Regions from separate parts of the Vibrio aquimaris genome, predicted to be linked through region 1. Evidence: predicted binding sites of a transcription regulator. Region 1 holds the regulator's gene; each other region holds the start of a gene.
The links. The regulator MetJ, encoded in region 1, represses methionine synthesis genes. The targets are predictions, from matches to a motif close to TTAGACNTNTANANGTCTAA.
Positions count from the first base shown of each region.

Region 2: the regulator MetJ is predicted to act here: its motif matches at 4,610-4,629, upstream of metA (homoserine O-acetyltransferase MetA).
Region 3: the regulator MetJ is predicted to act here: its motif matches at 8,563-8,582, upstream of metE (5-methyltetrahydropteroyltriglutamate--homocysteine S-methyltransferase).

Region 1 is NZ_CP045350.1:205,474-216,541, reverse strand. Features, by position in the region: gene hslU (ATP-dependent protease ATPase subunit HslU) at 1-669, opposite strand, end outside; gene hslV (ATP-dependent protease subunit HslV) at 707-1,249, opposite strand; gene ftsN (cell division protein FtsN) at 1,481-2,014, opposite strand; gene cytR (DNA-binding transcriptional regulator CytR) at 2,198-3,205, opposite strand; gene priA (primosomal protein N') at 3,451-5,649, opposite strand; gene rpmE (50S ribosomal protein L31) at 5,934-6,152, shown strand; gene FIV01_RS00975 (malic enzyme-like NAD(P)-binding protein) at 6,392-7,666, shown strand; gene metJ (met regulon transcriptional regulator MetJ) at 7,803-8,123, opposite strand; gene FIV01_RS00965 (O-succinylhomoserine (thiol)-lyase) at 8,342-9,511, shown strand; gene FIV01_RS00960 (bifunctional aspartate kinase/homoserine dehydrogenase II) at 9,508-11,068, shown strand, end outside.
Region 2 is NZ_CP045350.1:1,451,267-1,462,334, forward strand. Features, by position in the region: gene FIV01_RS06765 (M91 family zinc metallopeptidase) at 1-1,465, shown strand, start outside; gene FIV01_RS06770 (putative adhesin) at 2,654-3,019, shown strand; gene FIV01_RS06775 (hypothetical protein) at 3,104-3,505, shown strand; gene metA (homoserine O-acetyltransferase MetA) at 3,649-4,590, opposite strand; gene FIV01_RS06785 (ATP-binding protein) at 4,717-5,094, shown strand; gene gad (glutamate decarboxylase) at 5,194-6,924, shown strand; gene FIV01_RS06795 (tripartite tricarboxylate transporter permease) at 7,076-8,596, opposite strand; gene FIV01_RS06800 (tripartite tricarboxylate transporter TctB family protein) at 8,609-9,127, opposite strand; gene FIV01_RS06805 (tripartite tricarboxylate transporter substrate binding protein) at 9,276-10,250, opposite strand; gene FIV01_RS06810 (glycerophosphodiester phosphodiesterase family protein) at 10,824-11,068, opposite strand, start outside.
Region 3 is NZ_CP045350.1:1,895,476-1,906,543, reverse strand. Features, by position in the region: gene serC (3-phosphoserine/phosphohydroxythreonine transaminase) at 1-959, shown strand, start outside; gene FIV01_RS08890 (YgiQ family radical SAM protein) at 1,031-3,262, opposite strand; gene FIV01_RS08885 (sensor domain-containing phosphodiesterase) at 3,453-5,921, shown strand; partial or broken gene FIV01_RS08880 (EAL domain-containing protein) at 6,028-6,471, shown strand; gene FIV01_RS08875 (hypothetical protein) at 6,605-7,285, shown strand; gene FIV01_RS08870 (DUF4250 domain-containing protein) at 7,358-7,558, shown strand; gene FIV01_RS08865 (LysR substrate-binding domain-containing protein) at 7,587-8,498, opposite strand; gene metE (5-methyltetrahydropteroyltriglutamate--homocysteine S-methyltransferase) at 8,821-11,068, shown strand, end outside.

The sequences.
Region 1 (11,068 bases):
CTTAAAGGCATCTTTAATTTTCAGCTTGCGCTTTTTCTTAGCATCACCGGCCAAATTTTGGAACATACCTTGAAGCTGGTTTGTCATTTCTTCCATACCAGGAGGAGCCATAATTTCCACCCCCATTTGCGGAGCTGCAACATCAACTTCAATTTCTTTGTCGTCTAACTTACCTTCACGCAATTTCTTACGAAAAGTCTGACGAGTATTAGAACTTTCCTCGGTTTGCTCATTTTGTCCCCAAGCATCACGTGCTGGTGGTAAAAGAGCATCAAGAATTCGCTCTTCAGCTTGCTCTTCCGCGCGGAATTTAACCTTTTCCATTGCTTGCTGGTGAGTCATTTTGATTGCTACATCGGTCAAATCTCTAATGATGGTTTCAACTTCTTTACCAACATAACCAACCTCTGTGAACTTGGTCGCCTCAACTTTAATGAAAGGCGCGTTAGCCAATTTAGCAAGACGACGCGCTATTTCCGTTTTACCTACACCTGTTGGACCAATCATAAGAATATTCTTGGGAGTAACCTCAACGCGCAGACTCTCTTCTAGTTGCATTCTTCTCCAGCGATTACGCAGAGCGATGGCAACTGAACGTTTAGCCTTGTCTTGGCCAATGATATGGCGATTAAGTTCGTGAACAATTTCGCGAGGGGTCATTTCAGACATAATCCAATTCCTTAAATTCTATAACCACTATCTTTGTTTATTCAGCGTTAGCTTCTGGAGTTTCTAGTTCTTCGATAGTGTGATGCTGGTTAGTAAACACACAGATGTCGCCTGCAATTTTCAAGGACTTCTCTGCAATTTCACGTGCGTCCAACTCAGTATTTTCCAATAATGCCGTCGCAGCAGCTTGAGCGAAATTGCCGCCTGAACCAATCGCAATCAAATCGTTTTCTGGCTGAACAACATCACCGTTACCTGTGATAATAAGCGAAGCGGTTTCGTCTGCCACTGCCAATAGAGCTTCCAATTTTCTTAGCGCTCGATCGCTGCGCCAATCTTTGGCAAGCTCAACTGCGGCTTTGGTCAAGTGACCTTGATGCATTTGTAGTTTGCTCTCAAAACGCTCAAAGAGCGTAAACGCATCGGCCGTGCCACCAGCAAAACCAGCCAACACTTTATTATTGTATAGGCGACGAACTTTACGTGCGTTTCCTTTCATTACAGTGTTACCCAGCGATACCTGTCCATCACCTGCGATAACGACTTTATTATTTCGGCGTACAGATACAATAGTAGTCACGAGTGGACCTCATCATTATTTTAATTCCAATGTTAGACAGTATATGAGGTTACTAAATGACAAATTCAAGGGAAGAGTGTGTATCCTCAAATAATCTCAGTCTAGTTTGAACCACATCGATACCAGCAGCTTGCTGGGCACAACATGTGCGGTCATTTCACCATTATCCGTTTTAAAACATATAATTATATTTTTAAAACAGATAACAGTCATCGATGATAAAAGAATAATTTACTGAGAGTCTTTCCAAATGGCACAAGGTTCAATTTTCGCTCGTTGTAGCTTGTGTTTATCTCTTTCAGCGTCTCTTTTAAATTTATATGGGCCAAGAACAACTCGATACCATTTGCTGCCCTCTTTTTTACGTATTTTGCTATTGATGCCTTGGAACGCTATGTCCAATTTACGAGCTTCAGCCTGCGCTGCGTTGGTATAAGCCCCACACTGCATAATGTAAGGGATCTCAGACACTACTTGCTCTTTTGCCGTGACTTCTATTTCCCGATTAGGTAAGGATTCAACGTAATCCCACTTCTCCTCAGGAGGGGCTGGTAAAATCTTCTTGGGCTTTGGCTTAGCCTGCTTAAGGACAGGTTGGGGCGGTTCTGGGTCATTACTCAATGTATAAAGCCCATAGCCGAAGGTGCCGACCAAGAGCACAGCAAGGAGACCACTTCGCCATGGCTTTCTTGATGGGGATTTTTTGGACGTTGTTTTTTTGCCGCTATTACCGCGACCGCGTTTTACGTAATCTCTATTTGCCACTGCTATAAATCAATGTCTATTACCTCTATCGCTATGGTAATCCAGATTGTCCTGCGATGACAGGGAGGAAATGGAAGCGACACATCAAAATGCATCGCCCATTGATAAGATAAATTATTTAGACAATGTGAATACACAGTTAGAATAATCACCTATGCTAGCGGTGTATGTAACCATTGCTCTCTAGCAACTTCTTGGCGGAGCGACACTGTCTCTCACGACTAATTGAGTCTCAAGCAGTCGTGAACCCGCACGAACATCGTGACCTCGCAAGAGATCCAACATCATCAACATAGCTTGACGGCCTATCTCATAACGTGGCTGAGAAATCGTCGTTAATGGTGGATCGCAATATTGAGCGAAGTGAATATCATCAAAGCCTACCACAGACAAATCTTGAGGAACTCGCAAACCTAATTTTTTCGCCTCTTGAATCGCCCCGATTGCCATCGCATCATTATGGCAAAAAATAGCAGTCGGCGGCTCAGGAAGAGACAGTAGCTGCCTGATGGCCTTAGACCCATCTTCAAAAGAAAAACGGCCTTGAATGCAATAGTTTGGGTTCATCGTGATCCCAGCCCGGCGGAGTGCTTGTTGATAACCTTGATGGCGGAACTGACATAAGACAGCCGATTCTGGACCAGAAACCTGAGCAATTCGTTTATGACCCATTTGAGTCAAATAGTTTACCGCTTCAAAAGCCGAAGTAAGATTGTCGATATGTACGGTTGGTAGCTCAAGCTCAGGGGCAAATTCACATGCCATCACCATAGGAGGCAAGTTTTTTTGCTCTGGTTTACTCACATCAAAAGGTAAGTCAGTACCAAGCAGTAACATGCCATCGGCTTGCTTGGTAAAGACTAAATTAACAAAAGAACTTTCGCGTTTTTTCTGTTGTCCGCTGTCGCCAAGTAACACGATATAACCATGCTCCACAGCCGCATCCTCAATACCTCGAATAATCTCGGTATAATACGGATCGCAGATATCAGGAATAATCGCGATGATGGTTTTAGATTCATTTCTACGTAAATTACGTGCTAGAGAATTAGGTGAATACCCTGCCTCTAACACCGCATCCTCGACTCGCTTCCTTGTGGCTGAAGATACTTTTTCCGGATTCATTAGCGCACGCGATACAGTCGCAGTTGAAACGCCAGCCAGCTGAGCAACATCCTTCATTGTCGCCATAAATTTATTACCCTCTTTATTTTCCAAACATGGTAGCGGCCTCGCTACCTTAATCGATAGTGATGGACTGCCCTCCATCAAAACGACTATCTTCCAGACAAATCGTTTATCTACCGCGTATCATTAAAATAAATTATTAAAATCAATTCATAGTTTATTCATTTCAGCGCAGAATATTACGGGGTGATTAACAAAAATCAGACTAGCTTCGAGATGTGAATCACAATTAAATGAAAAAGCTGAAATCAGCTTAAATCTTGCGGCTCAATATCAATCGACCAACGCACTTTTTTCGAATTCGGTAACAAATTGATCGCTGGCTTTGCACTGAAAAGTAGTTTTTGCATGATGGGACGACTTGTTACCTGTAGCATGAGTTGCCAGCGATGCTTACCTGCCCTTTTAGCTTGCGGCGCTGGAGTAGGTCCGAGAATCTGGCAATGTTCCTTAAAAAGAGGATGTCCTTCGAGAGTAAAACGCACTTGACGTAAAAAATCTTCAACCAGCTGGACTTGATTCGCCTCTGCACGGAATAAAGTTAAAAACGAATAGGGTGGCAAATGTGAGCCTTTTCGTTCTTGCAATGCTAACTCAGCGAAATACCGATAGCCTTTGGTAAGCAAGGTTTGCAGTAGGCTATGCTCAGGGTGATGAGTCTGAAGTATCACCTCCCCTTGTTTACTGGCACGCCCTGCCCGTCCCGCGACTTGAATAAATAATTGAGCCAATCTCTCGGGTGCCCTGAAATCACTGCTGTAAAGAGAACCATCAACGTCCAGTAAAGCGACAAGAGTCACATCTGGGAAGTGATGCCCCTTGGCCAGCATTTGAGTTCCAATAAGAATCTGAAACTCCTTTTTGCTGATTGAGTTTAAGGCGGCTTCTAAGCTCCCTTTTCGCCGAGTGCTATCGCGATCAATACGTATGGTTTTAAAGTCAGGAAAAAGCGCCAATAGCTGCTTTTCTAGCTGCTCAGTCCCAACGCCAACTGTTACTAACTGGGAAGAGCAGCAATTAGGACATTGCCTGATAGTTGCTTGCTGAGAGCCACAATGGTGGCAACGGACTTCATCAGTCGATTGATGATAGGTATAATAAGCATCGCAACGCTTACACTCTGCTATCCAACCACAATCATGACACATCAAGGCAGGAGAATAGCCTCGGCGATTGAGAAATAGCATCACCTGATTGCCTGATTCAAGATGTCTTCGCATGTCAGCAATCAACGCTGCAGAAAGTCCGCTATCTAAATATTGACCTTTAACATCGATGACTTTATTGACCGTAGGCAAAGCTTTTCCTGCGCGCGTCGACAGTATCAAATGATGGTATTTGCCAGACAAGGCATTGTGTAACGTTTCCAATGCTGGGGTCGCTGAACCTAACACAATGGGTATATTCTCTTTACTTGCTCGCATCACCGCAACATCACGCGCATGGTAGCGTAGGCTGTCCTGCTGCTTGTAGGAAACATCATGCTCTTCGTCAACGATGATAATGCCAAGATCAGCAAAAGGAGTCATCAAAGCGGAGCGAGTACCGATAACAATTCCCGCAATTTTATCTCTCGCACTTAACCATGCGTTTAGCTTTTCACTATCGTTTAAGCCTGAGTGAATCACCTCAACAGGAAGGTTGAAACGTTTCCTAAAACGCTTGATGGTTTGTGGCGTCAACCCAATTTCCGGCACCAAAACTAAAGCCTGCTTTCCAGCCTCGAGTACTTGCTTTATAAGGTTAAGGTAAACTTCTGTTTTACCAGAGCCCGTCACACCCTCTAGTAAAAAGCAGCCAAAGCCTTGGTGATTATTTACGCTAGCAATAGCAATGGCTTGCTCTTGATTGAGTTTTGGCTTATCAACTTGCGCTTCAACATTATCGGGCAAATGAAACTTTGGTATGCATTCGGCTGGTTCAATCCACCCCTTTTGCTCTAACTTTTGTAAAACGCTGGAAGTAATATTCTGGTCAATGAAATCTTGATGAAAAGTAGGACCACAAGAAAGGGTTTGCATCACCTGAGCATGTCGAATGGCACGCCCAAATCCGCGCGAGAGTTGTTCACGACCTTCCAAAGTTAAATGCCACTCAATTAATGGGGTAAAAGCGGCTGGTTTTCCTTTACGTAACTGAGCAGGTAAAGCGTTAAATAAGGTCTCACCCAGTGGATACTGATAAAACTGACTGCACCAAAAAAGCAGTTCGTATAGGTTAGCTTGCCACACAGGCTCAGTATCCAATACCTGTTTGATCGTTTTAAGCTTATCAAAGTCGAAATCAGACTTGTCGTCCAATTCGGTGACCAAGCCAATCATTGTCTTCGGCCCAAACGGCACCGACACCCTGCCACCAACAACTGGATTTACACCAGAAGGGATCTGATAGTCAAACTGCTTATCTATAGGGACAGGCAAGGCTACTCGGACAATCGTCGGGCGCATATCGAATTAACACCAACTCAAAAAAACCAGTCTAGTCTATGTGAAAACCGCCCAACGGGAAAGAAACACCGTCTATTTGATTGAATTGGTTCTAGTCTGCGGTTAAAAAAGTAGCACTTTCACTCGTAAATCGGTTGATCATAGATCAGCTATTGATTAGAATGTCGCGCCTTAGTGATATGGCTTGTATGGTCAGGCGGTGTCCAAGGTAAAATTTTATTAACTTACGTGTGGTGTCCGGCATAGAATCGGATAGCGACACGGCCTATATTTAGAGGTTTTCCATGAAAGTTGGTATCCATCCAGAATACAAAGCAGTTAAAGCAACTTGTTCTTGCGGTAACTCTTTTGAGTTCAACTCAACTCTAACTAAAGAGTCAATCCACCTAGATGTATGTGACAAATGTCACCCATTCTACACTGGTAAGCAACGTATCGTTGATACTGGTGGCCGTGTTGATCGCTTCAACAAACGCTTTGGTGCTCTTGCTTCTAAGAAGTAATTTTGTCTTAGAAGTAAAAAGGACGCTGTGGCGTCCTTTTTTGTTTACTGTCACAGCCCAGCTCACTAGCAGTTCCATACAATCATTCAGTTGAGCTATCTCTCACTATCTGGTCTTATCTCCTATCATTTAACCAGATTTGTTAATTTAGCTTGCTCTCTCGCCTTTGCAGCTTGACTGACTTAATCTAGAATGATTTTTCCCTATCTAAATTATTATTAAAATGAGTGTCTACCCCCATGTCCGATGACAACAACCAAGTACTTTCTCCTGAAGAGCAATTTCGTCAGCAAGCCTTGGATTACCACGCCTACCCAACAGCAGGCAAAATTTCTGTAGAGCTATCAAAACCAGCAGAAACCGCCGCTGACCTATCGCTAGCATACAGCCCCGGTGTTGCTGAGCCTGTGCGTGAAATTGCGCAAAATGCTGAGAATGTCTATAAATACACAGCAAAAGGCAATATGGTTGCTGTTATCTCAAACGGCACTGCCATTTTAGGCCTTGGTAACTTAGGACCTCTTGCTTCAAAACCTGTCATGGAAGGGAAAGCGCTATTATTCAAACGCTTTGCAGGTTTAGATTCAATTGATATCGAAGTGAAACACCGCACTATTGAAGAGTTCGTTGATACTGTTGCCAACATCGCAGATACCTTTGGTGGCATAAACCTAGAAGACATCAAAGCTCCTGACTGCTTTGAAATCGAAAAGCAGCTTATTGAACGCTGTGATGTGCCTGTTTTCCACGATGATCAACATGGAACGGCCATTGTCACTGCTGCAGGCATGCTTAACGCCATCGAGTTACAAGGGAAGAAACTCGAAGACGCCACTATTGTTTGTTTAGGTGCAGGGGCGGCGGCGGTTGCCTGTATGGAGCTTTTGATAAAGTGCGGCGCTATGCGAGAAAAGATTTACATGCTAGATCGCAAAGGCGTGATTCATACTCGTCGTGATGACCTTAACCAATACAAACAGTTGTTTGCCAACAACACAGATAAACGCACTCTCGAAGATGTGATTGAAGGTGCGGATCTCTTCCTTGGGGTTTCTGGGCCAAACCTACTTGAACCTGAAGCACTTAAGTTAATGGCAGACAAGCCGATTGTATTTGCTTGTTCTAATCCAGATCCTGAAATCAAACCAGAGCTTGCTCATCAAGTGCGTAACGATCTCATCATGGGGACCGGACGCAGCGACTACCCGAACCAAGTCAACAATGTGCTGTGTTTCCCATTTATATTCCGCGGCGCTCTAGATGTAAGAGCGAGCGAAATTAACGACGCAATGAAACTGGCTGCGGTAGAGGCTATCCGAGATCTGGCTAAAGAAGCCGTACCCGCTGAAGTATTAAAAGCGGCTGGAGTCGATAAGCTTGAGTTTGGACCAGAATACATAATACCTAAGCCTATGGATCCTCGCTTGTTGCCAAAAGTCGCCAAAGCGGTCGCAAACGCAGCTGTAGAATCAGGCGTCGCTCGTATCGATATGCCAAAGAACTATATGCAGTAATAGATGATACTGCTTTGAACAAAAGCCGCTGACTTCCCAGTCAGCGGCTTTTTCTATTCTAGACATAATGAAATGACGATCAGCCTATCATCTGATTGACGATATAAACATTGGCAACGCAAGTATCTTGTTCTGGCTAGTCTTCATCATAAGACTCAAAAGCAATGCCCATCTCAGTCATCAACTTTTTCACTTCAGCTGGAATATCATCAGGGCGATCTTTTCTTAAGTCTTCATCCGTTGGTAGCGGCTGACCGGTATAGGCATGCAAGAAGGCCTCACAAAGCAGCTCACTATTGGTCGCATGGCGCAGGTTATTAATTTGACGACGGGTACGTTCATCCGTTAATACCTTTAGTACTTTCAGTGGGATAGAAACTGTTATCTTTTTTACTTGCTCACTTTTCTTCCCATGTTCAGCATACGGGCTTATGTATTCACCGTTCCAATCTGCCATTGCGCACCTTTATGTTTGATTATGTATAAAATTACAAAAGGTAATTTTAGCGGGATTTATGGCCACAAGCAAAGACATATAGACGTCTGGATATATTGACGTCCAAAAAAACTCAAGGTAAAGTAAAAAGAGTTGATTGGAATAACATATCTCTAACATCCACGAAAAGGTATAGTGTTATCTCCAAAGAGGTCACTACTGTTCGAAAGGAAACACTTATGAGCCGCCCTAAAACAGCCACAATTGCAGTGCGTACAGGTATAGAGTCAGATACTCAGCATCATGCTGTCGTACCGCCTATCTATCTCTCGACAAACTTTGGTTTTCCCGCCTTTGGCGAGGTGCCAAAATATGACTACACACGTTCAGGCAACCCCAACCGTGGGCTATTAGAACAAGCTCTCTCTGAATTAGAATCTGGCGCCGGCGCCGTAGTCACCAATTGCGGCACTTCAGCGCTTAATTTATGGGTTTCCGCATTTCTTGGACCAGATGATCTTATTATTGCGCCGCATGATTGTTATGGTGGAACCTATCGACTGTTCAACACACGAGCTCAAAAAGGGGATTTCAACGTTCTTTTCGTCGATCAATCAGATACTCAAGCCCTCAATTTAGCCCTTGAACAAAAACCCAAGCTCGTCCTTTTAGAAACACCATCAAATCCCTTGGTGCGGGTCGTAGATATTGCACAGGTGTGTGAGAAAGCGCATCAAGCAGGCGCAAAGGTAGCCGTAGATAACACCTTTTTAACCCCCATATTCCAAAAGCCGTTGGAACTGGGCGCCGATTTCGTGATTCACTCCACCACAAAATATATCAATGGTCATTCCGATGTGATTGGTGGTGTCATTATTACAAAAAATGAAAAGGATAGTGAAGATTTAGCTTGGTGGGGCAATTGTATTGGCGCGACAGGTACACCTTTTGATAGCTATATGACCTTACGAGGAATCAGAACTCTTGCGGCTCGGATGAGAGTCCATGAAGACAGTGCTAACCACATTTTGGCCTATCTGAGATCGCAATCCCTGGTTGGAAAAATCTATCATCCTAGCTTACCAGAGCACCCAGGCCATGAGATTGCCAAGAAACAGCAATCAGGGTTTGGTTCTATGCTCAGCTTTGAATTTTCAGGAAGTTTTGAGCAGCTTAAGTATTTCGTTGGTGAACTACAATTATTCTCTTTGGCTGAATCTCTCGGAGGTGTCGAGAGCCTTATTTGTCACCCAGCTTCTATGACTCACAGAGCCATGGGCGAAGAAGCGCTTGAAAAAGCAGGGGTATCACAACAACTCTTGCGCTTATCGGTTGGGTTGGAAGATGCAGATGATCTCATTAACGATTTGGAGCAAGCATTTAATAAAGCCAAGGAGTTGCATCGATGAACCCGTCGCGACAATTGCATAAATTTGGCGGAAGCAGTCTCGCAAACCCTGACTGTTACCGCCGAGTAGCCAAGATACTCAAAGAGTACTCCAACCCCGATGATCTCATCGTTGTCTCAGCAGCTGGAAAGACAACCAATCGCTTGATTGAGTTCTTGGATGCTCTAAACAAAGATGGCCGTATCGCCCACGAAATCCTGCAATCCCTGAGGCAGTTCCAAACCCAGTTGGTCACAGATCTACTGCAAGGCGAGTTACAAAACGAGCTTATCTCAGCTCTAAATGATGAATTTAGCACCCTAGGAGAGCTAATAGCGCCTTTAAGCGCCGCGCAAAGAGCTTCAGTGCTTGGTCATGGAGAAACATGGTCGGCGCGCTTGCTTGCAAGCTTACTCAATCAAAATGGAATGCCCTCAGTTACTCAAGATTCTCGAGCATTTCTTCGCGCACAAGCTGGAACTCAGCCAGAGGTGTACAGAGGCGACTCCTACCCTTTGCTCAAAGAGGCACTCACCCAGCATATCAATCATCGTATTGTTATTACTGGTTTTATGGCTCAAGATGGGCAAGGCCATACTGTATTACTCGGTCGAAATGGTTCCGATTACTCCGCAACCGTCATTGGCGCTTTAGCAGAAGCTTCGAAGGTAACCATATGGAGCGATGTGGCCGGTGTCTATAGCGCAGACCCTCGTTTAGTTTCCGATGCCTGTCTACTACCTTTGCTTCGCCTTGATGAAGCCAACGAGCTCGCACGCTTAGCTGCCCCAGTGCTGCATAGTCGCACTCTCCAACCTGTCGCCCAAAGCTCGATGGATCTTCATCTTCGCTGTAGTTATGACCCGGAAGCTGGTTCAACTCGTATCGAGCGAGTACTTGCTTCTGGACGAGGAGCCAAAATTATATCTTCGTTGGATGAAGTGCTGCTCATTCAGCTTCATTTTTCGATCGGGCATGACTTTGAAAGGCTCAAACAAGAAGCATTGAGCGGTTTAAAACGCGCTCAGCTTGAGCCTCTCACCTATGAAGTCCAAGAAGACCAACAAACTCTTCGTTTAGCCTACACCTCCGAAATTGCCGGTGGCGCGTTAGAATATCTGCAAGATTCCGCTATCGAAGCAGAAATCAAACTCAAAGAAGGCTTTTCTCTAGTTGCAGCGGTTGGGGCTGGTGTGACCAAAAATGCCAATCATTGCTACGGGTTTTATCAGAAGCTAAAGTCGGCCCCTGTTGAGTTCATCGCCGAATCTCAATCAGGTTTGAGCCTAGTGGCTATATTGCGCAGCACTCAGACTTCAGGCTTAGTCAAATCTATTCATAGCCAGCTATTTCAGGCACAAAAACGCGTAGGTATCGCTCTGTGTGGAAAAGGAAATATAGGTTCAAGTTGGCTTGAGCTATTTGCCAAACAAAAAAACAAGCTTGAAAAGCGCCACGGAATAAGCTTTGAGTTAGTCGCCATAGTGGATAGCCAGAACTACTGGTTCTGTCCTAAAGGTATTGATCCAACGAGTGTGAGTGACCACTATGAAGAAGAGGCAATAGAATATCAGGGAG
Region 2 (11,068 bases), 1.2 Mb from region 1:
TGCTGGTGTTATCGGGGGCATGGTGACGACTTTTCTTACCGATACCGTGTTGGATATTGTTCAGCTTGAAACGGAAGACAGTCTTGAAAAGAGACAAGAGTTACTCGAGGGGATCATAGCCAAGTGTTATACCTCGTTGGGGGCAGAGTTAGGAGGAGCAGTACTTGGTCCAGCTGCAGGTAAACTGGTTAAGTGGATGACAAAAACAGTGTCTAGGAAGATACTAGGGGAGTCCTCTGAAGAGGTCATGCAGATGATTGATAATATTGACCTTCGAACCATACAGCAAAAGATTGATATTGAAAGGGGAGTGTCATCTCAAAATGTGATCAAGACACGTTGGGGGCGGATTAGAAGTCACGTAAAAGCTGAAAACCCGACAGCTAGGGCTAGAAAATCACCAATCATGCGAGAGCTGACAGAAGAGCAACGAACTGAACTGCTTGAGAATCAGATGTCTGATACGCTAAGAAAGTACAGTACATTTGAGTCGATTGTGGATAATACTGTGAAGATTAGAGATGTTCTAAAGGCGGCGGCTATTCTCGGGGTAATTAATGAGCTGATGTTAGAAGTAGACAAAGCCTTAGATCCTAATATTTCAGGGAATGCTTTTTACCAAATTGTTAAGATGTGGTTCGTATATTCCCTTGCAGGGGCTTCAGGAGAAGTGCTAAACATAAAAACGGCAGATGATCTTCTTGAAGAGGCAATGACAAAGTTAGACGTTCCGCCACAAAAGCGAATGGAGTTCCTTCAAAAAGTCAGAGATGAAAGGATAAGCAAACAAAAACTCCTAGGCGATCCTCAGGTTCAAGACGCGAAGGCGGCTATGGATTCTACAGATCCCGTTGTGAGCTCTACAAGAGAATTAGTTGGGCCGGACGGAAGAAGCAATCAAGAGGTGGATTATTATCCCGAAGATAATTGGAGCGATGAGGCAAACCGTTTAATGAGACTTCTTGACAATAGGGACCTCACACATATGGCCCCTGATATCGCTGAAGTACCGCTTGCTGTGGGTGAAGATCTAAAGCCAAGAGAGATGGGAGCTATCCCAAAACGTCAAAGGAAAGATGGGAATCGAATGCAAGAAGAAGAGCAACACTTACTTGCAGACAGAACGGAGGCAAATCATGGTCAACAAAGTAGCATTGCCAACCAGGGTGCAATACCAGAAGTATATCCATTTACCAACAGTAAGGGTGAAGAGAAATTAGGGAGGATGGTTTCAGGTCAATTTCAAGTTCAAGAACCTGATGGGACTTGGGTGCTAAACAACAACCCTTATTATCGGATTAAATTTGTTGAATCGAGGCGCTCTAATAACCTCCCTACTGATCAAGTTCACTCCGAAGCTCATCAGCCAAGAGATGGTCATACGCATCAAGAGTTGGGGACCATGAGGGACGGACATCAAATACAAGTTCAAGTAGAAGTTCATCAGCCGGGAGGTGATTCTTAATATGGTAGATGTGAAATTACAAAATGGGTAATTGCCTCACTAGGAATGCACTATTTTAATAGCTCTTTTCCTGCAATTATCGTAAAAGTCATGGTTTAGATCTAAAAAACATCGCCAATCATGGCGGTGTTTTTTTGATTAGACTTTATGAAATTACGCGTTTTGTATGCTCCATCGTCGTTTTTATTGGTTATCTTTTTGGCAGTTTTCTTAACTGCATATTAAGGATAATCCTGTGCCTAACAACTCGAAAGAACTTGTGCCTTACAACGTTCTTAACACCTCTTACCATGAGGCGACCCCACTAGTTCAAGGCACCGCCAGTCACGGCGGTGCCTTTTTGTGAGCTTATCGGAGGGCAGCTTACAAAGTAAGCAATAGTATGGAGAGGCCCTCACCTCAGCAATGCTACATGTAAAATGTTTAATGCTTAATGTTTAATGCTAACTAGGATGAGAGGCACACATGACAAAGATTATTAGAGTTGGCGTTGGTGACGAAGACACAACTGCTGACCCAAACAACTCAATATTTGCCATGCGCCATTTATCAGGCCAGTTAAAAAATTGGTTAAGGTCGAAGGTGAAGGGCACTTTATCTTGTGGAAGCATCCATCCAAGATTATTGCTGAAATTGAACAGATGCTAGAAATCATGTCAGAAACATAGAGCCTACTGAACAGGTAGATAGCCACAAGCGAAATAATATAGAAAACGCCTTAGTTTAGAATTGCGTCCACTAACAGATTGAGATTTAAGTCCCGACACCAATGGCATTTATTGATATTTTTATTGAAAAACATGTAAAAGGTCAACTAAGTTTATGATTTAAATGTTTTTATGTTGGTATTAACTTTAACATCAATGGTGATGCTTTGTTAAATTTTATGGATTTGAACTTAGTAGTGCTACTAGAAAAATGCTTTCAAAATTAGCAAGCTTTAGACTGAAACCTAGAGCTTTTACACCTTTTTATATCCAGTCATAACGACTCACAAATAGCCATCTCATTTATTTCTGACCATATGTGATATTTATATCAATAGTATTTTTTGAATAGCCAGTTTTACTCAGGTACTTCCAGCGCGTGCTCCTGTCGTATTTGAAAAAGAACACCCAGTAAACATCATCCTCGGGTTTTGCAAGCAATTTGAACTGGCTATCAATCCTAACCTTATGGATACAAGTCATGAAAACACTGCAACCAGATCAACAGAGAGTGAACCGCGAACAAACCAGTGTTGATGGGAGCGAAGCTAATCGATCCCATTCTTCACCTGTTATAGAGGCAAAAGGCGTTAGCTCTCGAGTCGGTGTCGTTGATGCCTCTGGTTCAAGCGATCTTGGCAATATAAAAGATTATCGAATATTTAAATATCAAAGGCGGCATAGTGGTGGTGCGGAAACGGAAGCTAACATAGTGGACGCGATAATCAATAATCGTCAAGGCACAACAAGGACCACAGATGTGCTTACCGTTCGTGAGCGAACCTTTGCTTTCTCAGAGGCGAGCTTAAGTGATGTCTTTAAGCAGTTGGACCTGAAGAACTCATAATATAAATATGTCACATTCAGTGGTTGCAGGAACGAGTTGTCTGCGTCGAACCCACCCAACTACTCAAATAAAGGTGGACAAAATATGTGGATAACCGTCGATGTGTCTGGAGATACCCCAAGAGTTGTCGATGCTCGGCCTATCGCCGGATTGTTGCAGCAGCCGGAGGATGATACAGAAGCCTCTCAGGTTACCCAAGATACAGAAGATTCTCAGGCTAGCCAAATAGATAGCTTCAGCCATTTATGTCGAATTTATGACCAACAGAGCTCTATTCAGCAATGGGATAGTTGGATACAAAATAATCGTAATGCATTGATGCAATTATTTGAAGATATGGCAAATGGCAATTCTGAAATATTTCAGGAATATCGATCCAGTTTTGATGACAATACCGCACTGAATCTATGGGTGAGTGTACAACGTTTAAAAATGGTCAGAGAAAACCCCAATATTCCCAAGAGAAAAAGAAAGCGCGTTTGTTAACGCTGTTAGATCACTCAACTTGGCATTAGAGACTATGGGACAGTAGTCAAGCAGAGATACCTATAAAAACGGCTGAAATAATCCAGCCGTTTCAAGTGTCGTTTATCTGCGGGCAATGAAGTTTTATGCTTGTCTAAACAGTGTTAGTCGTCTTTAGTAAAGTTTTCTTCGCTAAACTGGTCCAAATCATAAGGTGTTTGTTGATAAACACAATAATTGAGCCAGTTAGAAAACAACAGATGACCATGGCTTCTCCAACTGGCAACGGGTGGGTTGTCTGGATTATCGTTGGGGTAGTAATTCACTGGAATTGAAGGCTCCATTCCTTCGCCTAAATCACGAATGTATTCATGATGTAGCGTTAACGCGTCGTATTCAGGGTGCCCTGTAACAAAGACATTACGCTTGTCCTTGGTTGATGCGAGATATACTCCAGCCACGTCAGAGGTTGCTAAAATGTCGAGGTCAGTATGCTCTTGTAAATATTGAGGCGAAAAGTCGGCATATCTAGAATGTGGTGCCAGAAATGTATCATCAAATCCGCGCAGTAAAGGGTGAAAACAATGATGAATTTGATGATGGTAAACACCTGAAAGTTTTTCTTTGCGCGTACGTTTGGGGAGATCATAAAGAAGCTTTAACCCCGCTTGAGCGGCCCAACATACATATAATGTTGAGGTCACATGTTCTTTTGCCCAAGCCATAATGGCTTGTAGATGCTCCCAGTAGATGACATTCTCAAATTGTACTAATCCTAGTGGAGCGCCTGTGATGATCAATCCATCAAAGTTGCGATTTTTTACCGCTTCAAATTGTCGATAAAAATTATTGAGATGTTCCGTGGGCGTATTTTTGCTGGGTCTATCATCAATACGAAGCAGCTCAATGTCTATTTGCAGCGGGCTATTTGAAAGCAGACGAAGAAATTGAGTTTCAGTCTCTATTTTTTTGGGCATGAGGTTAAGAATGAGTACCTTAAGGGGCCGTATTCCTTGAGTTGAAGCCCTTGATTCTAGCATGACAAAAATGTTTTCCTGACGGAGGACATCACTCGCAGGTAGTTGATCGGGGATCTTAATTGGCACGGCTTACTTCCTTGGCTATTTAGACGTCTATACTTCTAAATCTAACGTAAACCTTTCTTGATGTCGATAAGATTTTTATGACGTTTTAGGGTAAAATTGGGGCCTCGTTATTCGAATTGGTTACTTATGGTATTGAAACTAATCATTGTTCGTGGATTGCCTGGATCGGGTAAAAGCACTTTAGCTAAGACTCTTGGCATGAATCATTATGAAGCTGACATGTATTTCATTAATGAACACAATGAGTATCAATTTAATCCTGATGACATTGCCAAGGCGCACTCTTGGTGCAAAAGAATGGTTCGTAAGAGCCTTAAAAATAAACAGAGTGTTGTGGTTGCTAATACTTTCGTTATGAAATGGGAGATTATCCCTTACTTTAAAATGGCTAGGCAATATGGGGCTGAGTTTGAAGTGATTGAATGCAATGGCAATTATGAAAATATCCACGGCGTTGATGCTAAGACAATTGCAGACATGAAAGCGCGCTGGCAGAAATGGTGATTAGGTAGTTAGTAATCTTAATTAATTTATGAGCTTGAGTTCATAATGTTTGCTTCCTATGCTCAATAAGTTTTAACCTAACAAACTTAGAGGGCAATAATGGGAAACATTAACGATATTGAACTGCAGACCGCAAGCACACCAACATATGGCCGAAACCTTTTTCGTGAAGAGGTGCCGACAGATAAAATGCCGGACATTGAACATGATCCGCAAGCAGTGTATCGCTTCATACGTGATGAGCTTCAATTAGACGGTAATCCAACGCTTAACATGGCATCATTCGTGACTACAGTGATGGACGAAGAAGCAAATCAGCTCATTCGTGATAATTTAGGTAAAAACTACATTGATGGCGAAGTGTACAACCGTACTCTAGAGATAGAGCAACGTTGTGTTAGGATGCTACTGGATCTTTTCAACGCCCCCCATAATATGAAAACGGCGCAAGAATTGGCTGATGACAAACATATAGAGAGCGGTTGGGGAACGGTAGCAATTGGTTCTTCTGAAGCTTTGATGCTCTGCGCACTCTCTCATAAAGAGCAATGGAAAAAGAAACGTAAAGCCCAGGGTAAAAGTTTTGATAAACCAAACATTGTCATTGGCTCTGATGTTCATATCACCTGGGTCAAGTACGCTCAATATTTTGATGTTGACATTAAATGGATTCCAATTAGTGAAGAAAACAACTTCGTTATCTCAGCGAATCAAGTAAGAGAAGTTGTGGATGAGAATACGACTTGTGTTGTCGCTGTTATGGGGACATCTTACACTGGGCAGAATGATCCTGTCGAAGCAATTAATGATGTGCTGGTCGATATAAAGAATGATTCTCAAAAAGGCTGGGATGTGCCACTCCATGTCGATGGTGCCAGCGGTGGTTTTATTGAACCCTTCCGTGATGACAATCAAGTACACAGACTAAACTGGGATTTCAAGTTAGAGCAAGTGAAAACCATCAATGTGTCCGGTCATAAATTTGGTTTAGTGTACCCTGGAGTGGGCTGGGCATTATGGAAAAACTTTCATGAAATTCCAGATAAATTGTTTATTACAACGAATGTTCTTGGCTTTGATGAGTCTACCTATAGCCTTAACTTCTCGCGGGGCAGCGCAATGGTTCTGGCTCAGTACTATAACTTTTTACGATTAGGCAAAAGAGGTTATGGCTCGGTAGTACAAAACCTGATGTCGTTAGCACAAGACTTGTCTAATGGGTTAGGCTCTTTGCGCTTAACGGTAACGGAGCATGATAAAAATGCTCACGGTGATGCTGCGAAAAGAGTTGTGTTTAAGGACAAACCAATATTTTCAGTCATCAACAATGCCGACTATTTTCCAGCATCTGTTGTAAGGCTTAATCTCAGATATGATGGTCAGGATAAACCTTTAACTAATGATGATATTGAAAACTATTTGTACTCTGTTCACGACATATCAGACAAGCTCAAGCAATCCAATTGGGTAGTACCTGCTTTCACTATGCCGCTTGAAAAAACGCCACCTATCAAAGATAAAAATGATAATGTTATTAAGCCTGCAAATCACGATGTGCCAGCCATTGCGGTGATGCGTATGGTAGTGAAAGAAGGCATCAGTAGAGATATGGTCAGTATATTGATTCAAAACTATGCCGATGCAGTGATCAAGCTTGAAGAACAAGTGCGTGGTATTCAAAATGCTGATAAGACCTATAAAGCAAGTATTTCTTTTGAGGAGGAAGTGGCTTGTAGTGCAACCGATTTAGTTGAAGTTGCTTGCTTGAAGCTAAAGCATATTCAGAAAAATCCAGCAAAAACATCAAGAGTGGCTCTTGGAGCGAAATAAGGTGATAACTCGCTCTGACCTAGTAGTTTAGAGCGAGTTTGTATTTTTACTGTATATGAAATCTCGTTCATTATTTATTAAATGGCAGAGGTTTTCTACTCTAGAAAACCGAGCTGACTCATCAAACGTTCTATATACTTTTCTGTCTGATTTATAGCCTTCGAGTATTAGTAATCCAAGCACTTAAACTTTTAAGTAAAGGGTAGGTAATAACAAGGGTCGCCAATGTAGTGAAAGTGAGCGTAATTGGGCGCTCCCATAGGAAACTTAATCCTCCATCACTGAGCATTAGCGATCTGCGCAAATTCTCTTCCATTAGGCCACCAAGGATAAACCCCAGCAGTAGGGGGGCTAATGGATAACTCGCTAATCGCAATAAAATGGCGCCGATTGCGATAATCAACATAATAAATATATCAATAGTATTAAATGATACTAGATAGACTCCCGTGATAGAGAAAAATAGTATCATGGGTAATAGTATGGTGCGTGGAACTGAAAGTAGCTTGGATATATAAGGGATCATGGGTAGGTTTAAGACTATCAACACCAAATTGCCCAAGTACATAGAGATAATAACTGACCAAAACACGTCTGGATGATCAACAAACAATCTAGGGCCAGGTTGAATTCCATACGCAAGTAACGCTCCCAGCATTATTGCTGTAGTGCCTGAACCAGGAACTCCAAGGGTTAGTAAAGGGACAAACGATCCACTGGATGCAGCATTATTTGCTGATTCAGGTGCAACCAACCCTCGAATACTTCCTTGACCAAATTCCTGTTTTTTATCCGCGGGAGCCAAGTTGCGTTCCATTCCATAGCTAAGGAATGAAGCAATAGTTGCTCCTGCTCCCGGTAAAACACCTGTGAAAAAGCCGAGTATAGACGAGCGAATAGAGACAGGAGTGACTTCTTTTACTTCTTCGATGGTTATTTTCATACTACCGATATTACTTAATCTGCTTTTTTCCTCATTTTGAGTGTCTTTGGGCATTGGGTTAAGCATACCAATTAATGTCTCACCTAGGGCAAAGGTTGCCATAGCCAGCATTAAAAAACTAAAACCATCCATTAGGTCTGTTAGACCAAAGGTAAAGCGTTCTACTCCCACGCCTTTGTCGACACCTACTGTTGAAAGCATAAGCCCAAGTATAGTCATCATCCAAGCTTTGAGAGTTTGCCCTTTACCAGCAAATGCAGCCACAGCAGATAACCCAAGTAGCATAAGTGCAAAATAATCGGGTGATTGGAAACTGAGAGAAACACTAGCTAGTGCTGGAGCAGCCACTAGCAACATTACAGCCGATAAAGTTCCCCCAGTAAATGAAGAGTAAGCGGCTAGTGCCAGCGCTTTACCAGCTTTACCGTTTTGAGCCATAGGGTAGCCATCAAACGCGGTAACGACTGTAGACGAGCAACCGGGAGCATTGATTAGGATAGAAGAGGTTGAGCCGCCAAAAACGGCGCCATAATATACGCCAGCCATAAGAATCAAACCTGATGAAGGTTCAAGGCTATAAGTAATTGGAATCATGAGGGCAATAGCCGATATGGGGCCGAGCCCAGGGATCATACCGACAAAGGTACCAACAAAGCAGCCCATAAAGACCATCATAATATTCATTGGCATGACTGCTGTGGAAAGTCCTTGTAATATTCCATCTATCATAATGCTATACCTTTACAGCCAATTAGAGAAAACTATGCCCGGTTCTAAATAGATACCTAAGCCTAGTGTTAATAAAAGATAAAAGGCTATTGCAAATGGGAAAGATGCACCAAACAACACCGTTTTTCTCCTTTCGCCAAGCAAATAAAAGCCAATCAGGAGGAATGTACCTGTTGCAAGGGCAAAACCAATGTAAGTAAGTCCAAGTCCGTATAAAGCCATCAATACTAAAAATTTAATCAGAAGCTTATAATTGAGTATCTTGATATTTTCATTGTTAGCATCTGGCTTGGCTGTTACCAGCAGTAGTATGGATAACCCAATTCCTATAAAAGTTAATAGTATTGGAAGTGTTCTGGCTGTGAATGGCTCATACTCATCACTTGGAAAGAGAGGTATTTGCGTTGTTTGATAACCGTAGCTAAAACATATAACAAGGAATATTAGGGCACTAACTCGGTCTCTATTTGGTAAGTTATTATTGGCTTGTATCTGCTTGGTATGAAAATATTTCGATGAGGACTTTGGCATGGCTAACTCTCGGCAATTTACTATAGGTCAAACCGTACATGAGCGCTCAAATAGCAATGGTACTAAAATTAAACTTGGTTAGTTAAAATTTTAAAATTTCGCTTCTATGATTGAGACGTTCATGTACGGAAAGTTAAAGGGATTTAGCTTATTTTAGAAAACCGAGTTCACTCATTAATCTCCCTATTTGTCTTTCTTGACCTTCAAGAAAGGCATAAAAGTCTTTATCTGCTTTGTAGTTATCCATCCATCCATTTCGATTTTTAACCACGTGCCATTCTTCAGTTTTATACATTCTTTTCAGTGCATGATTCCACTTATCGACTTGTTCTTGATTGATTCCCGGAGCTGCAAAAAAACCTCTCCAGTTGGCAAAAACGGTGTTGTTGCCATATTCAGTTAGAGTTGGGATATCGGGAGCCACATCAATACGCTTTTGAGCTGTGATTGCGAGAATTTTTAACTGACCGGATTTAGCTTTCTCAAGAATCTCTCCGAGACCTGTAGATAAGAGTTCCGTTTCTCCTGACAATAGAGCGGCGGTTGCTTTAGCGCCTGCATCATAAGATATATATTTTACTTTTCGTGGGTTAAATCCTTCGTTTTTAAAGGCTGCTGCGATGACTAAATGATCCATGCTTCCTCGTGCAGAGCCGCCGGCGATTTTGATTTTGCTAGGGTTGCTATGAAAGTCTTTCACAACATCAGGCCAGCTAGTATATTGTGAATCTGTAGAAGTAGCTATGGCACCATAATCAGCAATAGTTGCAGCAACAGGAGTTAAATCTCGAAAAGATTGAGGGAATATTCCATTGAGTGCTCGGACAACAATCGGAGTAGAGCTTACCATTAAAGTGTTTGGTTGGCGTTCTGCTGTCTCAATTAGGTGTGAAATAGCTTTACCACCGCCACCACCAGATAAGTTTTGAAAAGATACTTGGTCAACAAGCTCTTCTTTGACTAGCACGTCGCCAATACCTCTTGCTGTCATATCCCAGCCACCACCTGCTCCACCAGGTATTAGAAAATGTAGCTTTTCAATTTCTTCTGCCGCGATAGATTGACTTGCTAAGGGAGCTGCGATGAACACACACACAAGGTGTCGCATAAAACTTTTAAACATAGTTCATATTCCTTATGTTCTATTTAAACCTAATTTGAGCAACCTTTTCACATGTGTGGTGTTAGCCTGCTCATCACTAATATGATTGCAACAATACTCATATGTTATTTGTTCGTCAATGATATGTTTTAAAACTGCAAATTAGTGAGGCGGAAATTGATGTTTGACAGGGTAGTAACTATCTTTTTTCACTTAGCTTATTAGAAAGCGAATCTAATTTTGAGGTTTAAGAAGTTTAAGAGTTGTTGGTTAAAGGGCTTATCAAAGTTATTATATTCTTAAAACCAGTGAGCTATTGATTATTTAGAAAGGCAGCTAGGCTATCTATATTTGTTTAAAAATATACCACATTAACCAATTTCTTAAATTTTCTTTAGTATACTGTGCAGTATGCTCTATGAAGAAATAGGTCCATCAAGCATACCGCATAACTTATTTCTCTCTTTACCTTTTATCAAAACTATACTTTAAACCACCAGTGACTAGTGAGTTTTTATTATCAAGGCCTGCGGAATTAGCAAACCCCTCTTTATTGTTAAAGTTATTTATTTCTGATGATATAACGTAGCGAAGTTAAGACCCCTCACATATATCGATTTTTTGGGTGCTGTTTTCGTAGCATTGGGCTGCCTTTGGTGAATCAACCATAATGGCGTAAACGCCGAGTGATTTAGCATACTGGTAATCTTCTAGGCTGTTAACGCCAATAAGCACAATGTTATTATTGGCATTGTCAAAGCATGATAAGTCGTCTTTTGACCATCTGAAGGTCGCTTGGGTTCGGCCTTCTCCGAGCATAAAGTGTTCTACAACTTCTA
Region 3 (11,068 bases), 1.4 Mb from region 1:
GAAGCAAAGAGTTTATTCAAGTGGCTGAAGAAGCAGAACAGGACCTAAGGGATTTACTCGATATTCCAGACAACTATAGAGTACTGTTCTGCCAAGGTGGTGCTCGTGCACAATTTGCGGCAGTGCCTCTAAACTTACTTGGAAGCTCACTAAAAGCAACCTATGTTGATGCGGGCTACTGGGCTCAAAGCGCAGTGAAAGAAGCAGAAAAGTACTGTCAAGTAGACCTTGTTGATGCAAAAACCACAAAAGAAGGCAGAGTGGCAGTGATACAAGCCTCAGATTGGAAGATCGATCCTGAGTCTGCTTATGTCCACTTTTGCCCTAATGAAACCATTGATGGGATTGAAATATCTGATCTGCCTGATACCAAATTACCTATTGTTGCTGATATGTCCTCTAACATACTCTCGCGTAAGATAGATGTTTCACGATATGGTGTTATTTATGCGGGAGCCCAAAAAAATATCGGTCCCGCAGGCATTTGTATTGCTATTGTGCGTGACGACCTACTTGATTTGGCTTATGAACTTTTACCTAGTTTTATGAGCTATAAGGTATTGGCAGAAAAAGACTCGATGTTTAACACTCCTCCGACATTTGCTTGGTATTTATCTGGTTTGGTCTTTAAGTGGCTGAAAGGGCAGGGAGGGGTAAGTGCCATCGAGCAAATTAACATTGAGAAAGCCACAATTTTGTATGACTATATCGATAGTTCAGCATTTTATAGTAATGATGTCCATGCTCAAAACCGGTCGCGTATGAATGTGCCTTTCCAACTTGCAAAACCTGAATTAGATGAAGTATTTCTTAAACAAGCGTCTGAGAGAGGCTTAGTTTCGCTTAAAGGTCACAGAGCTGTAGGAGGAATGCGGGCGTCAATTTATAATGCAATGCCGATAGAAGGTGTAAAAGCCTTGGTTGAGTTTATGAGAGAGTTTGCGGCAGATAACGCTTAAACCTCCGTCAAATTTAGAGCACGAGATTCTGTTATCAAGTGCTCTTCATTCAACCCCAGTATTGACCGCTCTTATCTTCTTTTCTTGCTGCGCTTCGTATTACTATCAGTCAGATTATTATTGGACTTGTGGTTGCTTCCAGAGCCAAACTTACCCTTAGGTTTAGTCCCTTTACCATGCATTTTTTCAAATCCAGGCTGACTTGTGGTGTGTTTAGTCGCAAACCGGTTTGCACCATGACGGCCAGACTTTCTACGTTGGGCAGGTGTTAAGGTTTGCACATCTTCTTCTGGTACTAGACAACTCGGCTTATCTCCAATCAGATGTTTTTTACCCATATTGATTAATGCTTCACGTATGATTGGCCAGTTGGCTGGATCATGGTAGCGCAGTAATGCTTTGTGCAATCGGCGCTGCCGTTCTCCTTTGGCTACAGGCACTTCCTCGCGTTGTTTGTACTTCACTCGTTTGAGAGGGTTAGTCTCTGAATAATACATTGAGGTTGCATTACACATAGGTGAAGGGTAGAAGTTCTGTACCTGATCACATTCGAAATTATTCTTCTTAAGCCACAAAGCTAGGTTAAGCATGTCCTCATCTTCGGTACCAGGGTGCGCGGAAATGAAATAAGGGATCAGATACTGCTTCTTTCCGGCTTCAGCACTGTATTTTTCGAACATTTCTTTGAACTTATCGTATGTCCCCATTCCTGGTTTCATCATTAAGTCAAGCGGACCTTTTTCGGTATGTTCTGGAGCGATCTTTAGATAGCCGCCCACATGATGGGTAACCAGCTCTTTGACATATTCAGGTGACTCAATAGCTAAGTCATAGCGAACACCTGATGCTATCATGACTTTTTTAACGCCTTTGACCTTACGGGCTGCGCGGTACAGGTCTATGGTATGTTTGTGATCCGTATTAAGTTTGTTACAAATTCCTGGGAAGACACAAGATGGACGTCGACAATTCGCCTCTGCTTTAGGATCACTGCAGCCTAAACGGTACATGTTAGCAGTCGGGCCGCCGAGATCGGAGATGGTACCGGTGAAGCCCGGAACCTTGTCTCGGATTTCTTCAAGCTCATTTAGAATCGACTCTTGAGAGCGGTTTTGTATGATACGGCCCTCATGTTCAGTAATTGAACAAAACGAACATCCACCGAAACAGCCACGCATGATGTTAACGGACGTTTTGATCATGTCATAGGCAGGAATTTTTGCTTTACCATATTGAGGGTGAGGTACTCTCGCATAAGGCAATCCAAACACATAATCCATTTCTTCGGTAGAGAGAGGAATCGGAGCCTGATTGACCCACAGCTCGCGATCCCCATGACGTTGTATCAAGGCACGGCCCGAATAAGGGTTGGTTTCTAAATGCATAATACGACTTGCATGTGCATAAAGAATACGATCGTTATTCAATTTCTCGAAGTTCGGTATACGTACCGCAGTTGTTGCAGCGTCGTGACGTGAGGGACGAATGGTGATGGGTTTTGCTTGCTCGTCTTTATCCTTGGCTTTGATATCACATTTTTCTTCAACAGCATAAGGGTTGGGCGGAATAAAGGCTTCTTTACGTGGTTTTTCAATCCGTGAAGAGTCGATAATCTTATAGCCGTCAGGCTCTGAGGCTAAGTTTACAACTGTACCACGTATATTGGTCATGCTGGCGATATCCTCGCCGTCAGCGAGCCTATGGGCTACTTCAACTAATGCTCGTTCGGCATTGCCAAATAAAAGAATATCGGCTTTGGCATCGAACAAAATAGAACGGCGCACTTTATCTGACCAGTAATCATAGTGAGCGAGTCTTCTCAGACTTGCTTCAATACCACCCAGCACAATTGGAACGCCTTTATAAGCTTCGCGGCAACGTTGAGAATAAACAAGAGTCGCTCGATCTGGTCGCTTTCCGCCTTCATTGTTCGGAGTATAGGCATCATCATGGCGTAACTTTCGATCTGCCGTGTAGCGGTTGATCATTGAGTCCATATTGCCTGCAGTGATGCCAAAAAATAGGTTTGGCTGGCCAAGCGTTGTGAATGCTTCTTTGTCGTGCCATTCTGGTTGCGCGATGATACCAACTCTAAAACCTTGAGCCTCTAACAATCGACCTATAATGGCCATACCAAAGCTTGGGTGGTCAACATAAGCATCCCCAGTGACGATAATGATGTCGCAGCTGTCCCATCCTAATGCATCCATCTCTTTACGGCTTGTCGGGAGAAACGGAGCGGTACCGTAGCATTCAGCCCAGTATTTTTTGTATTCATGAATAGGAGTGGTCTTAGCGTACATATTATTGTCTCTACTTCAAGGAGCGCGAATTATAGCGACTTGTTTGTTCTCTATCCACCCCAATAAAGCTGTCTAATACAGTATCTATCAGTTTAGAAAATGCCAATCTTGTAGACCACCTAACGCAAATTCTCGTGCTAAGCAGTTAACATCATAGTATTAGACGTTTAGAAGCAATAGGTCTGTCTGTATGGGACAAGGAAACTCAGGTAAAGAAGTATCCAATACACAGCAAACATCTCGTTGGCACAAATACGAGAGTTATTCTTGGCAGCTTGACCTCACCACTCAGGAGTTCAGTTGTGAACCACAAGCCATGAAATCTCTTTTTGGCTATTCTCAACCGACTATTTCAGCCAAGGAATTATTGAAACGTTTACCTCCAGCTCAAAGAAATAAGGCTCGCGAGGTGCTTCGAGCGGCAATCAGTACACACAGGGTTCGTTATTTTCACTGCTGTATCATGACACCCGACAGTCTCTTTAGCTATGTAGAATTTAAAATTACAGTAGAAGAGCATTCTTTATTAAAAGGGACCTTGTTACCTTGCCTTGTGATCCCGTCCGATATTGTCGCAGCAGAGATATTCTATGCGATGTTTGAGAACTTCCATCATGGCATGCTGGTGACGGACGAAAAAACGCGGATACTGGCATGTAATCGCCATTTTGAGAAGAGTACAGGGTATGTTCTTGAAGACATAATAGGGAAAGAGACTAGCGTTTTTAATGCAGAGAAACTAAGTAGCGACTATTACAAGAATTTATGGGATGGCATAGAAAATAACGGCCATTGGAGTGGATTAATCTTAACCAAACGCGCCGATGGTTCGACGTTCCCCCAAAAATTGACAATCCATAAAGTATCACCGGGAAATGGTGAGTCTTATTTCTTGGGCTTAGGTACAGATTTATCTGACCACCTTCAATGTGTTGATGACAGGCAAGCTGGTGGGGTGGATTTACTGACTCAACTGCCAACAAGTGATGCTTTTCTTAACAATATTGAAGATGATCCACAGCCGATATCTCAAGAAAACATTCAGATTATTCTCGCCTTACAGCCACAATTTCCAGAACCTAATGCTCAGGAAACAAAACGCCAGTTTGCCAGCTATTTACTGGGAAATAAGTTGATCAGTCATGCTGGTTATATTGGCGATGACCGCTTTGCTGTAGTGATGAAAGTGGCTATTGCTGACAAGAAGCAAGGTATACGTTTAATTAGACAGGCCATAAAAACCTTTTTTCAGAGCTTTAAGCATTCACAAAGCTCTGTCGCACTTTCTTTAAAGCAGGGTTTAACTGGAGTATCGATAAGATATTCAAGAGATATGGCGCCAAAGCAGCTGCTATCTCATGCAGTTCAAGCATTACTTGAACTGCATTCAGGGCAAGATAAACGAGTGGCTTTTTATGATCGCAATATCCATGAGCAAGTTGAGCGCAAAAAATGTTTGGAAATCTGGGTTGAAGAGTCAATTGAAAATGACTCCTTACAAGTTTTTTTCCAGCCGATAGTCGATATCAAACAAGGGCGAATTGATAAGTTTGAAGCCTTGTGTCGATTCCCCAAACATCCGCAGATTCAAACTTCAACTCAAGAGCTCATCAATACGGTAGAAGATATAGATAAAATTGTTGAGCTAGATGATGCGCTCAACAAAAAAGCGTTGTCTTGTTTACCAGAGTTACAGAGCTTGTTTGGGCAGCATGTGGGTATATCCATCAATCGTTCGTTTAATGCCAAGCAAGATATTATGGCAATATTGCGACACACTACACAGTCGATTGATGACAGTGGTATACCTGCCAATAAGGTGACTATCGAGTTTACGGAAAGTGCGTACTTTGCTGGTGATAGATATCAAGAAGAGCTATTAGCGTCTATGCGAAAAGCTGGGGTTCTAATTGCGGTGGACGATTTTGGCACCGGTTTTACGTCATTTGATTACCTTAATAAGAGCTATTTCGATGTGTTGAAAATAGATCAAAGTCTTATTCAAGGTATAGGTGCGAAAACCAGACAGTATCACGTGGTCAATGCAATTGTTCAGCTAGCTCAAAAACTCAAGCTCAAAGTGGTTGTGGAAGGCGTTGAGACCTTGGATGAATATATTGCTTTGCGTGACCTAGGTGTCGATTGCATTCAAGGGTATTTTTTCTCAAAGCCACTTTCTATTGATGAACTTCGTAACGTTGAAGATTATTGCACTTTGCCTGTCATTGATGGAAGTTCAGAAAGTAGTGTTGGCACAATTTCAGAGCTTGTGACACCAAATTTGCCGCGGGTTGATCCGGGAGAATCATTATCACTGATATATACCTATTTTAGCGCTGATGAACTTAATGTATTACCTGTGGTAGAGACCAATCAGTGCGTTGGTCTAGTCGACAGGGTGGCGATGAACTTACATATGACGCCGAGTATGGGCACTGACCATGAGACAAATAAAGAAAATTCTATTTGGCAGAAAGCCGTCCACCGTATGATGTCACCACCCCATGCTGTTTTAGATTGGCGTTTGCCTTTGGGTGAAGTGAAAAGCTTATTGAAGACGCACGCCCTGCCTTGGGTGCTTGTTGATAGTGATTCAAGGTTTAAGGGGTTGGTTGAGCAAGAGCGTTTGATTCAGTATCTAGTCGGCAATGAAATTTAAAAAATAATACTATCAACAACCTCAAATTCTCCTAAGCTTATAAGCGATGTCGAATGTTAGTAGCTTTTGCGTGTCGTTTGTATGCTAGGAGATCTCCGTTCTCATACTAGATTTGGTCTCTGATCTAGATTGGTGTGTTGGGCGCAAAGCGTTAGAGGATTTAACCAAGATTCAAGACCATTTTGGCTCGCAATTAGGTATGACCATCAACCGTTCGCTTAATACAAAGCAAGATAGCGATGAAGTTCTGCAAAGCTACGATGCACTGGTTCATCAATATGCCAAAACACCTGAGCTGGTAACGATTGAGTTAACTGAGAGCGCTTATTTTGATAGTGAATCCCAACAGTCTGCTTTAATCCGAAACATTCGGCGTAGGGGAGTGAGTGTTGTCATTGATGATTTTGGCACAGATTATAATTCGTTTAGTTACCTAAGTGATTGTAACTTCGATATTTTAAAAGTAGACAAAGAGTTCGTTACTGGTCTGAGTATTGGAACGCACAGATACTATATCGTCAAAATGCTCACGAAATTGGCTCATACGTTAGTATCTAAGGGTAGTGACAGGACAGGATTTACTGTCTTATTTTGCTTCTGCTTAAAGGTGTTGCTAGTAGCCGACAGCGCTATTGTTTTGCTATTATGCTCGCCCACACATGATAACGACGATTCTTGCAGTGATGATTCAGCAACTTTTATCCCTTCTTGCTCCTATGCTTTTAGGTGCCCAATTAGTATTAACTCTTATTTTGGTGAAAGGGGATATTTGTCCTGGGCAAAGAGGGCGAATTCATAAAGTTTTACCAGTTGTTGCGCTTCTATGGCTTGCAGTAGCATCGCTAAAAATTGAAGCGATAATGCTGGTATTCGCCATCCTGTACTTTTACTCGCAAGTTCAAACCAAAAAAACGCGTGTGCAAGGACCTCTTTGGGTGATCTACCTCGCCAATGGTCTCGCTTTTGCCTATGTAGGAATAGTGATTAGCGAGCAGCCCAGTATTGTTGGCTCCGCTTTAAAGGTCATAGAGATATTTTTGCTTGGCGCTTTATTTTCCCATCTCCTACTCACCATTGCTAAAACACGCTTACAGGCCTTTCACCGTATCTTGCCAGTTACAGGTATAGTTTCAGCTATGCTATTGAGCATTGTTGTACTGGTCAAAAGTGCTCAGATAGAACCAAATCTATTGGCTGAACATACCAATATGTTGCTAAGTGGCTTCGCATTAATGATTACCGCGGTTTTGATCTGGTGTTGGCATATTTTGCTCTCGAAAACAGTGCATAAAATTCAGCTTTGGGTGGCGTTTACTACTATGCTGGTGTCTATGAGTTTCATTGAGAATTTTATTGTCTTGTAGCTTATGCCTATTTCTTATTTTGCCCATTTAACGCTAAGCTTAAAAGATTAGGAGTAGTGTTGGGGCGCTGTTATGGACCTAAGTAATGTCGCTAGATTGGATAGCAATATCTTGCTTGGTATTGTTAACGAAAAGCTAAGGCTTGAATGCAATAGCTTTGAAGAGTTGATAGTCATGTATGAGATGGATACCGATACTGTGACTCACAAGTTGGACAGTTTAGGCTATCACTATGACCCTTTGACTAATCAATTTAAGTCGTTCGACAGATAGACCAACCAAAGACCGCTATACATTATGGCTAAACAGGTTTGATCCCTTCCAGGTGGTTCTTAGATTGCTGTTTTGCGGTGCTGTAAAACGCCTGTAAATAACGTTTATCTTTTTCACATTGACGAGTGGCAGCGAATAAACGGCGCCATAGCCCTTTGCCAAGCGGTAAGCTGCTGATCAACCCTTGACGAGAAAACTCGTGAATCGCCCAGTTAGGCAGGGCTGCAACACCAAGTCCTGCGGATACCATTTGCACCAGCATTAACGTGTTATCGGCTTGTTTCCATTTAGCCGGTTCTACTCCTGAAGGTTGGAGAAAGTGTTTGACCACATCAAGGCGATTCTTTTGCACAGGATAAGAGAGCATAGTTTCTTGTTTTAGATCGTCAGCTTGAACACAGTTTTTATTTGCTATTGGGTGATTGACTGCGGTGATAAGGCGCATTTCAAAATCGAACAAAGGCTCGTAGTGGACTTCCGAGCGGGGTTGGATGTCTGAGGTTATGACTAAATCCAATTCTCCACCGAGTAATGCTGGAAGGGGTTCAAAACCAAAGCCTGATGAAAAGTCTAGCGTCACGCTTGGCCAAGTTTGCTGGTAATCCCTCAGAGCTGGCATTAGCCACTGAAAACAAGAATGACATTCAATGGCCATATGTAATCGTCCATTGACGTCTTCTTTCAAACCGGCTAAATCATTTTCTGCTTTGGCTAACCTAGGCAGAATTTGGTCAGCTAAGTCGAGTAGAATCTTGCCTTCAGAAGTAAATTTAACTGGGCGAGTTTTGCGTAAAAAGAGCTGTCCTCCGAGTCTTGCCTCAAGATCTTTTATCTGATGAGAGAGTGCTGACTGTGTCAGGTGCAACGCTGTCGCTGTGGCAGTGAGTGAGCCTGTATCTCTCAAAGTTACAATTGTTTTCAGATGCTTAAACTCTATCATTAGCTTTCTTCAGTTACGCGAGTTCTGTTTGAATATAACTAATCTACGCTTTTAAAAAAGATGTGTAAACATCTAGACGTCTATTTATTTGACATTTGCGCTGTTTATCCCTGAATTGAATAGGCTGGGTTACACATGAATTTTTTTCATAAACAAGTTGAATAATTGGAGATTGTCACTTTGCTGCTTTGACGAGATAGTTTAGCCATCTAGACGCCTTTAGGTGTTCTATACAAAACCCAGAGGGTGATGATGAATGAGCTTGAGCTTTGTAAACAATCTCACCCGTTTAAAAAACTTCAAATATAAAAGGACGAGTAAGATGGTGACAACAACGCATATATTGGGTTATCCAAGAATAGGTGAGCAACGTGAACTTAAATTTGCGCTTGAAAAGTATTGGCGTGGCGACATTGATCAAGCTGCTTTAAAAGCGGTAGGTTCTGAGCTGAGGCATAAGAATTGGCAAACACAGTCTGATGCTGAACTCAGTTATGTTACTGCTGGGGATTTTGCTTGGTATGACCATGTATTAACCACCACCTTGTTGCTTGGTCATGTTCCAAAGCGGCACCAATCTGGGTTTCCTGACTTGGATACTTTGTTTCGAGTTGGGCGAGGACGCTCTCAACAAAAAGAGGGTGAGAAAGGAGCAGCAGCCTCGGATATGACCAAATGGTTTAACACTAATTACCACTATATTGTTCCTGAATTTCGTCAAGAAGATACGTTTGAAGTCAGTTGGCCTCAGCTATTTGAAGAAGTGAGTGAAGCAACGAAAGCGGGTCATAAGGTTAAACCTGTTTTGCTTGGCCCTATAAGTTACCTCTACTTAGGGAAGGAAATTGAGGACGGATTCGATCGTTTGAGTCTGCTACCGCGTATTCTTACTGCTTATCAAACCATATTGTCTAAACTTGCTGCGCAAGGCGTTGAGTGGGTTCAAATAGACGAACCGATTTTATCTTTAGAGCTCGAAACGCCATGGTTGAACTCATTTAAGCTTGCTTACCAGGTCCTCCGTTGTGATGTGAAAGTACTTTTAACCACTTATTTTGATTCATTAGAAGATTCACTCGATAAGGTTGTTGAACTCGATGTTGATGGCTTGCACGTGGATCTCTCTGCGGCTCCTAAGCAGCTCGATCAACTTATATCTAAACTTCCTCAGCACTGGGTGCTTTCTGCTGGAGTGGTGAATGGTCGAAATGTATGGCGCGCAGATCTTGCCGCTCAGCTAGAGCGGTTAAAGCCTATCAAAAACAAATTAGGCGATCGCCTATGGGTTGCAAGTTCATGCTCATTACTTCACTCCCCTGTCGATCTTGACTTGGAATCCGAACTTTCTGAAGAGGTGCGTAGTTGGTTTGCGTTTGCAAAACAAAAGGTCTCTGAGGTGGCTCTATTAGCTAGAGCGCTTGATGGCGACCAACAAGCGATTGAAGCTTGTCACAGCTACAGTGTGCCTGTAAAGTCTCGCAAAGACGCAACGTATGTTAATAAACCAGAAGTTCAAGAGCGTCTTAATCATATAACCAAAGCTTTTGCTCGGCGAAGTGCTCCTTATGAGGAGCGTGCGCTTGCTCAAAGTAAAGCGCTGGATTTACCCTTGTTTCCGACGACAACAATAGGATCGTTTCCACAAACGAGTGAGATCCGGATACAACGCAGTGCTTATCGTACCGGCAAATTGTCCGAATCGGACTATAATGTCGCGTTACAAGGTCACATAAAAGAAGCGGTACTGCGTCAAGAAGCCTTGGATCTCGATGTCTTGGTTCATGGTGAAGCTGAGCGAAATGATATGGTGGAGTACTTTGCAGAAAACTTGGCCGGTTTCCAGACTACGCAATTTGGCTGGGTGCAAAGTTATGGCTCTCGATGTGTCAAGCCTGCGATTGTGGTTGCAGATATCGAAAGAGAAAAACCAATTACCGTTGAATGGTCAAAGTATGCTCAGTCACTAACGTCCAAGAAAATGAAGGGCATGCTTACGGGCCCAGTGACCATTCTATGTTGGACATTTCCTAGGGAAGATATCAGCCGTAAAGAGATCGCTAATCAGTTAGCGCTGGCGCTTCGAGATGAAGTATCAGACTTACAAGCGGCGGGGATCAATATTATTCAAATCGATGAACCCGCATTTCGCGAAGGTCTGCCACTGAAAAAACGTGACCATCCTGAATACCTTGATTGGGCAGTTGACGCCTTTAAAATTTCTGCGGCAGGAGCAAGTTCAGAAACCCAAATCCATACTCATATGTGTTACTCCGAATTTAACGAAATTATTGATTCTGTGGCAGCTTTGGACGCTGATGTGATAACCATAGAAACGTCGAGGTCGAATATGGAACTACTTAAAGCGTTTGAGGAGTTTAAGTATCCCAATGAGATTGGCCCAGGCGTTTATGATATCCACTCTCCAAATATCCCCAGTAAAGAATGGATTGAAGGCTTGATCAACAAAGCAGCGGAGAAAATCCCAGCGAAACGGTTATGGGTAAACCCTGATTGTGGTTTAAAAACTAGAAACTGGGCTGAAACGGAAGCTTCACTGAATAACATGGTGT